Regions from separate parts of the Ferrimicrobium sp. genome, predicted to be linked through region 2. Evidence: riboswitches for the same ligand, from Rfam matches in the RefSeq annotation. Region 2 holds a riboswitch; the other holds the start of a gene.
What was found. Region 2 has a riboswitch for fluoride ahead of M7Q83_RS09985 (NADH-quinone oxidoreductase subunit H). Riboswitches for the same ligand answer to the same signal wherever they lie in the genome.

Region 1: another riboswitch for fluoride. It lies ahead of M7Q83_RS13675 (hypothetical protein); the one in region 2 lies ahead of M7Q83_RS09985 (NADH-quinone oxidoreductase subunit H).

Annotation. Positions count from the first base shown of each region.
Region 1 covers NZ_DAHXOI010000051.1:2,054-6,476, reverse strand. Annotated here, with positions in the region: gene M7Q83_RS13685 (DUF1707 domain-containing protein) at 350-883, opposite strand; gene M7Q83_RS13680 (crotonase/enoyl-CoA hydratase family protein) at 991-1,758, opposite strand; fluoride riboswitch at 1,878-1,934, shown strand; gene M7Q83_RS13675 (hypothetical protein) at 1,968-3,593, shown strand; gene M7Q83_RS13670 (hypothetical protein) at 3,586-4,423, shown strand, end outside.
Region 2 covers NZ_DAHXOI010000015.1:488-4,910, forward strand. Annotated here, with positions in the region: gene M7Q83_RS09980 (transglycosylase family protein) at 355-1,497, shown strand; fluoride riboswitch at 1,638-1,699, shown strand; gene M7Q83_RS09985 (NADH-quinone oxidoreductase subunit H) at 1,775-2,716, shown strand; gene M7Q83_RS09990 (hypothetical protein) at 2,713-3,393, shown strand; gene M7Q83_RS09995 (proton-conducting transporter membrane subunit) at 3,390-4,423, shown strand, end outside.

The sequences.
Region 1 (4,423 bases), on a different contig from region 2:
AGTACGGTTCGCCACAAAAGTTCCACAAATCGCCACATAATTATACTACTAGTTCAAACGCCATCGGCAAACACGAGCCAAGACGCGACAAGTAGGGCCAAACTAATCCACTTTCTCCCTGGTCGCCCTACTATCACCTTGACCATTAAACGCAACCATCCCCAGCCCAGATGTGTCCCAACGGGCAAACTCAGGCGGCGCATTGAGAAGCGAGAATACTACTTTGACGTGCTCGTGCACGTGCGATCCCAGAGAACCGACGCGGTGATTCGCAAGGCGAGACATTACCCGAGAACCAAATTCAGCGCAGAACGAACTAGAGACCGACGTATAGCCGCAATGCCCTACACTATCGTCGCTTTGCCGCCACAACAACGGACCCCATAACCGAGAGACACGTGACCTCGACCGTAGTTGGTGCACCCTGGGTGCGGGCATGTTTGCTCATATGCTTTCTGCCGAATATCGCGACCCCATCGAGCCGGGCACGTTGCTCCGGACTGAGTACGATGTTTGTCGATCCAAAAAGTGAGACGGCGATGATTCGCCGTCTTGCCGATTCGGGGAGTACGGTGAGATCGACCCGTGACCGACTAAAGAGGGAGATCACAATCGTCCTAGCATGGACTGGCACAATCGCTTGGTGACCGAAGAGCGACAATGCGAGCTTGGTGCCAACTGCGCTTGATCCGTGCTCAAGATCGGTTGACAAATCCTTAAGCACTGACGCCAGTTCGCCCATCGTCCTTGCGGCAAATACTGCATCTAGACGATCACTGAACTCGTTGCGGTCCAGGCGTCCAGTCGACAAGGCTTCTCTTAGCTGACTCGCCGCTTCGTCACGGTCTCGATCCGAGCAACGCTGATCAATTTTGTCTGCCATCACTACCGAGCCTAGGCAATCAAGGCATTCGATCCCTACCATGTGCACCAGATGGGTCGATAGTAGTACCTACGCAGCGAGCCGAATGCATCACTGACGCACACGTCCTAGTCATCGAATATCCCATGACGCCCCTTACCAGCCCTGAAGTGTCTCGCCCCCTCCTGACCGTCAGCCGCAAAGGAGATTCGACCATGGTGATATTCGTTACGTAATGCCTCGTCGAATGGGATCTCAAGACCTTCATAAGTTGAGGCCCGATCGTTGACGAGGCAGACCTGCGGGAATCTTGCGATTTCCTGTGCTAAGGCGATAGCCATGGCACGTCCTTGTTCAGCGGGGACCACCCGACTGACCAGCCCCATCGCGAGCGCCTCCTCGGCACCGACTCCCCTACCGGTGAGGATCATGTCCAGAGCTCTACCGAGGCCAACGATACGCGGTAGTCTCACCGTGCCACCATCGACCAACGGCACGCCAAAGCGTCGACAGAAGACTCCGACGATCGCGTCCGCCTCCATCACTCGCAAATCACACCAGAGCGCCAGTTCGAGACCACCGGCAACGGCGTAACCATCGATGACGGCGATCGTCGGCTTGCTCATCCGCATGCGGGTCGGACCAAGCGGGCCATGGCCATCCTCTTCCAGTCGATTAGTAGATCCCTCTGCAACCGCCACAAGATCTGCTCCAGAACAGAAGGTTCCCCCAGCTCCGGCAAGCACCGCAACGCGAGCATCACGATCACCAGCAAAGACGGTGAATGCCTCCTGCAGGCGTTCCGCCGTCTCGTAGTCGATCGCGTTCCTACGCTCAGGGCGATTGATGGTTATGATCCGAACAAACCCTTCATTCTCCACCTCCACCAAAGCCATCAGCGCGACCCTCCTGCCCGACGAGTATTCCCTCACCAAGCTACCGCGGTTCGCCCACATACGCACGCCACCCTGGCCGCCACCCTCCTTCGTCAACGCTCGGCCACCAACCCATTAGGATTGCCATCGGTGATGGAGTTCGCCGATTGTCTCCGACTGATGACTCCTATGACAGCGACATAGAACGAAAGGAGTGTCTCTTGTCAAAGGTGTATCTGCGAGAAATGATCCGACGTGATCCCAGCACCAGCTGGAAGACGAGTCAGTTGGTCAGCCATCAACAAGCAGACTCTGATGAAATCAACGCTCCGGAGAGTCTGGTGGACCCCACGGCTGATATCGGTCGCGCCATTGACGATTTTGTCCTGACCGACCTCGCACTCGACCGCCTCTTCGCGGCCATCAACAAGGGGCTCGAACCCTTTGATCTTCTCCCTTACTTCACGACATTGCCCCAGAACCATACTACGATTCGTTACCGTCAAGACGTTGCCGGCGATCTCCTCGTTGCCGGTAATCGGCTACCAATCCTCACCTTCTGTGAGTGTCTCGAACGCGTCGAGTTACTCCTAACAGCGGCGGAGCGAGCCCGCCAACCCAGCGGGAGAGAGCGGTGGTTGCTCGACGCTGTCTTGGCCTACACGCGAGGTATCGAATCAGTTCTCACTCACCTAGGCACCACATCCTGGAGTTCAGCGGGGCTAACGGGACTCCGGGATGCGTTGGTAACACTGAGCCAAACGAATGACTTTTTCCAGCTCTCCCGAGACGCTGAGTCGGTGGCGTCCGAACTCGATCGCATAAGCTATCAACTCCTTCTCGAGGACAATGCGATCACCGTTGCGCGCAGCGAAGACGGGGCGCGCAGCGAAGACGGGGCGCGGGCGGGCGGCTATCGTGATCACCTCTTGAGTCTTTTCGCTCGATTTGGCGGCAACAATGCACAGGTCATGAGCGCCTCAGCCTCTCGTCATTCAAGTACGCATATCGACGATCGCATTCTGGTCATCCTTGGACGGATCTTCCCAGATCAGTTCGCCCATCTCAGTGCCTTTGCCAACGCCCACCAAACCTTTCTCCCGTCTTGGGTCGCATCAATAGAGCGTGAACTGGTCTTCTATCTCGCATGGATCGAAGAGATCCTTGCCTTCGAGGGTGCGGGCTTGCCTTGGGTTGTACCAAAGCTGAATCGTGGAACTGGCCAAGAGCACGCTGAACAGATCTACGACCTTGCACTCGCACATGATCTACTCCGAAACCACACGGTGCCAGTGACCAATCAGTGGCATCTCGATGACGACGAGCTGATCACGGTCGTCACGGGACCCAACAATGGAGGCAAGACAACCTACACGCGTTCGATCGGCCAGCTCTACCTCATCACTGCGTTAGGACTGCCTGTTGGAGCCTCGGCTGCTCAACTCACTCCACCGCCGAGTATTGCTACCATCTTCTCGGAACAGGAAGCCGCAGATCGGATGACCGGGCGACTCGAGGAGGAGATCATCAACCTGCAGCACTTCCTTGGTGATGCGAAAGCACAGGCACTGCTCCTTGCTAACGAGGTCTTTAGCTCCACCAGTGTTGACGACGCAGTCATCCTCGGTCGCTTACTCATCGAACGTTGTCAACAAAAACAGGTGCGCTGTATCATCGTGACCTTTGTTGAAGCACTTGCCGTGCAGGCACCGGGTGTCGTATCACTGGTGGCACTCAGCGACGAAACGACGCTTGAACGGAGTTTTCGACTCGAGCGTCGGCCCCCGCAAGGACGGGCACTCGCTCTTGAACTCGCCGCTCAATATGGATTAATCACTGGTGTCCCGAATGATTGAGCTGCATCTTCTTTGGCCACCAGGGACGACGGAACCTTCGGTACCGTTCACCGACGATCGAACCCTCGAAGACCTGGGATTCCCGATGATCATCGACGCCATGGCCGCGGGCGATGCCGACATCGCCAGAGTTGCGAAGGCGGTCTTCGTCCACGCCACAACGGATACATCGATCATTCGATGGCGCCAAGAGCTCGTCACCGATGCGATCGCCCACCCACAATTGGTACGCGACCTCGCTCGGATCGCACAACACGGCGCCCAGATGGAACGGCGCACCGCTTATGCAACACGGCCCCAAGCCCCGATCTCACAGCTTCTTCGTTCTCGCGAGATCCTGGCACTCCTCATCGCGGATTTGCGGGCTCTCGCACAACGGATAGAAGAACCAGGCGGTGATGTGTCATCACAGGGATTACGACTTCTTTTCACCACCATTCGCGACAACTTTGACAGCGCCTACCTCAACTCGCTCGAGATCGAGCTTGAACAGCTTAAATTTGAGCACGGTTTGGTGACTCGCGCCACACTCGGGCCCGGCAACCTAACGAACCCTGACCTCATCATCGAGGCTCCCTTCGAAGGCCGTGGATGGAGAGATCGCTTGGCACTTTCCCTTACTTCCAAGCATCGCATCGAGATCGCCCCGCGTGATCAAGCGGGGAGCGAGACCCTTCGAGAGCTCCGTAACCTTGCCCTCGGTCAGATCGGCGTGGCGTTAGCACATGGACTCGATACAATCGTCAGGTTCTTCGTGGCGCTTCGCGACGACCTTGCGTGGCTCGTTGGCAGCCTGAACCTGCGCGACTACCTCAGTGCGACAGGCGTGC
Region 2 (4,423 bases):
TCCAATTGGGCATTGGCATTGAGAGTGGCTCGGATGTCACTTTCCAAGCGCGAGAGGGTCACTGGTGAGGGCGGGATAGTGAACGGTTGCTGGGGGCCGATACTGAGACCTTGGGGTGGAGCTTGGATTATGGAAGCCCCCGGTCACCGCTGAACAGCAGAGAAGACTGGAATGACGACCCCCCCAGCCGTTCTATGTTGTCGAATACGGCGAATCAGCTACTGTCCCAGTCATCAATGCAGAATCTGAGTCAGAACCGATCCACGGCCACGGGTTACCGCAACGGCACACAATCACGGCCTCAGGCCACCGCCTCACCCCGAAACCGGGGTGAGGCGGTGGATCCAGGCTAAGATGAAGGAATACGAAGGATGGAGTTCTAACGGGGCGATGCCAGTGAGAACAGTTGCTAAGGGACTTGCTTTCACTGCAGGGTTGATTGGGGTGGTGGTTATACCTGCCCCGTCCACGCAGTTGACGAGTGCTTCTCAGGCGACGCTCCAAGCGCAAGCAACCCAGCTCAGTGCCCAGATCTCAGCTCAATCTGCCGAGATTCGTCTAGTGGCCGTTCAGGCGAGTGCTGCGCGTCATCAGCTTGCCGTTGATCGCGCAAATCTGGCACGGGGAACTGCTCAACTAGTACATGAGCGAGTTCAGATGGCTGGCGAGAAAAGTCTTTTAGTGCAGTTGGCCATCGCGAAGTTTACGGATGCCTCGGGCTCGAGTGGGGTTATCAATGCCCTCAACACCGATCAGAATAGTGTGGCAGCTCAGTCAACCTATGAGAGTGTGGCGAGTGGCTACGTCGTGAACGTTATCACCAACTACCAGCGGGATCAGCAGGCCGTCACCGCCCTTGTGGCCTATGATGCGCATCAGGTGTCGGCCGCGACTCAGGCACAGCAGTCGCTCAGTCAGGACCTGGCATCGCTCCAATCAGGAGTCGCCAACGAACAGGCTGCGTTGGCTTCGGTGCACGGTCAGATTGCAGCGCTGGTGCAACAGCAGCTTGCCCAACAAGCTGCCCAACAAGCCGCTCTGCTCCAACAACAACAGGCCGCCGCCCAACAACAGGCTGCCGCCCAACAACAGGCCGCCGCCCAACAACAGGCCGCCGCCCAACAACAGGCCGCCGCCCAACAACAGGCGGTCACGCCACAACCCCAGGCCCAGGGTGCACCGAGCGCTGCAGGGGTCAGTGTTGCGGTCTCGAGTGGAGGTGCTGGCAGCCAGTGGGGAGGAACGCCCGCGCCACCATCGGCGCAGGCCTTTGCTGCGTTGCGTAACTGTGAATCCGGGGGCAATTATCAGGACAATACCGGCAATGGCTACTTCGGCGCCTACCAATTCTCGCCCTCGACGTGGACGGGACTCAGGTTTGCTGGGTTACCGTCGGCTGCGAGTCCCGCCACACAGAACCAGGCTGCCGAGGTCGAGCAACGGCAAGGTGGATGGTCGGCTTGGCCAGAGTGCTCGCTCATTCTTGGTCTCGATTAGCACCTAGGCGCTGGCGAGTCTGCGCTGAGCGAGGCAGCCCACAGGTAGGCCAGTACGGCCCACAGAATGAAGGCATCGTACTAGCACCTTCCTCGAAGGAACGTAGGGATTGACAGGGGCGATCCTTAGCGGCTACGCTGGTTCCAAAGGGTGATGGAGTCCACCTTGCAACGCCACATCGGCTGATGACTCCTCTGCTGAGTTGTAGTCGCGGGCCCGCGGTTGATGTGGGCTTGTTGGGGCAGAGGGTGTGTCGAAGCGGAGGTGTTGCTAGCCGGTGAGCGAGGTGTTGCTACAGGTCTCCCAAGTGCTGACTATTCTGTTGCTTTCGCCATTGGTCCATGGTTTCATCGTTGCTGCCGAAGAGCGTGTGCAGGGAAACCAAGGACCCTCGATAGTACAGCCCTATCGAGATCTATGGAAGTACTTCCACAAGGAGCAGTTGGTACCAACGACCGCATCGTTCATCTTCTGGCTGACACCGATCGTTGCCTTTGTTGCGATGATGATTGTGCCGATGTTGATCCCTGTTTTGACAAACTTCCCATTGCCGCTCTCCAACATCGGTGACATACTCGGTGGTGGCCTCATTCTGACGCTGGCGGCGTTCTTTCTGAGTCTTTCGGGACTTGATACCGGACATCCCTTTGGAGGTATGGGCAGTTCGCGAGAGTCGATCCTTGCGATCCTTGCTGAACCGAGCCTCATTATGGTCTTCATCGGCATCACATTGTTGGCGGAGTCGATGCTTCCTTTCGTGGTCAATCACCTTCTTGTGGCGAGCCTTGCCATCTATCTCAGTCCCGCCCATCTCTTTTTCGTGGCGGCGTTTTTGATCTTGCTGACGGTGGAGACTGAGCGACTGCCAATCCATTCCTCGATTCATTACGAGGTCTACATGATCGGAGAGGCACGCATTCTCGAATACTCGGGTCCGATGCTTGGCCTCATTCGGTGGTCGTCGTGGATGAAACAGGCCATTCTCTACACGATCTTTGTGAACGTCCTCGCCATCCCCTGGGGGCTCTCCTCGAATGGATCGGTCCCAACGGTCGCGCTGAGCGTGGTGGTTCTATTGGGCAAGTGGCTCTTGGTCGCCGTTGTCATGGTAGTGGTGGAGACGGTTCAGTCGAGATTGCGGTTCTTCCGCTACCAGGAACCACTTGCTCTCGCCCTCGTCTTGGCGGTTCTGGCCGTGGTCGCAAGGCAGGTGGTATGAATCTCATAGCACACCACCCAATCGTCATCGCAGTTTTGAGCCTCGCACTCTTTGTCGTACTTATTCTGAGCTTTGCGATTCTTGGCTCGCACTGGGTGCGCAACCACGTCTATGCCTTCACCGTGCAGTCCTGGGTCATCGCAGCGATTTCGGTGGTGGTGGCGCTCTGGGGACATTATCCGTTGCTCTATGGTATCGCAGTGCTCACGATCGTCATCCGAGGCTTGTTGATCCCTTTCCTGGTCATTCGATTGTTGGATCGCACCGGAGTGGGGCGGGAACAAGCACCGATACTGCGATCGAGTTCGACATTGGTCATTGGCGGAGTTCTGGTGATCTTGGCGTTGGTCATCGCGGAGGAGATCCATCACCAACTGCTCGGCATGCCAGCGATCGATGTCCTTGCCTTAACGGTGCTCTTGGGTGTCGAGTTCATCGCCTTTTTGATGCTTACCCTGCGAACCGAAGCGCTGTCGAGCTTGCTGGGTCTCTTGATGATCGAGAATGGGGTTCTTGCCGGATCGGTGATACTCGTGCCCGGGTTGCCGTTTTTTCTTGAGATCGTCTTTCTGTTCGACCTGCTCATTATCATCGCCACCTATGCCGTGTTGGTCCGATCCATGCGCAGTCACCTGGGTGTGACTGATGTTCGTGTCATGAAGGAGCTTACCGGATGATTTGGATACTTGTCTTTATCATCTTGGCGGTCACCGGCGCGGCAGCACTACTGTCGCTCATCGCTCCGAGACCTGTCGTAGCGGAGTCGGTGAACCTCACGGCCGCCGTGGTGGACCTTGCGCTCATCCTTTGGCTGTTAGTGATTGTGCCTAGTCGTGGTGTCGTCGGTGTTGATTCCCTTTTGTTGATCGATCCATTCGGGGTGTGGGTGCTGGTGTGTCTAGGGTTGGTCTATCTCTCTGCAACCGTGTACGCCCGTGGCTATCTCCGTGGTCAGGGGCGTTCGCCGCGTTCGCTGCGCATCTTCTATAGCTTGTTCGCTTGCTTTGCCCTGGTGATGATCCTGTCGCCGATTCAGAACAATCCTGGATTGTACTGGGTAGGCATTGACCTCACCACGTTGATCAGTGCCATTCTTGTCGGATTAGAGCCGCACCGACGTGCCATTGAGGCGGCTTGGAAGTATCTGGTCATCGTTGCGGTAGGGTTATCACTTGCCCTGATCGGCACCGTTCTTTTCTATTTTGCAGGCACCTTCGTGCGAGGCGCCAGTTATCCGATGACATGGGAGAGTTTTGAACGGATTGCCCCTAAGGCGGATCCAACGCTGCTGCTGGTGGCCTTCTTGCTCGTTCTCATCGGTTATGGCACCAAGGCTGGCCTCGCTCCGATGCATACCTGGTTACCCGATGCCCACAGCGAAGGTCCAACTCCGGTCTCGGCGATGCTCTCTGGTGGGCTCTTGAACTGCGCGATGTTGGGGATCGTACGTTACCTCGGAATCTTGCGTCGAACAAGCATGGGTGGGGATGCGAGCCGGGCCCTTGTGCTGCTGGGAGTGACAAGCCTGGTGGTGGCTGCATTGTTCATCACGCGCCAGCGAGGTATCAAGCGACTCGCGGCCTACTCGAGTGTTGAACATATCGGAATCATTGCTCTCGGTTTTGGCTTTGGTGGGGTGCTCGGAACCGTTGGCGCACTGTATCAGATGGTCAATCATTCGCTCACCAAGTCCGCAGTGTTCTTTGG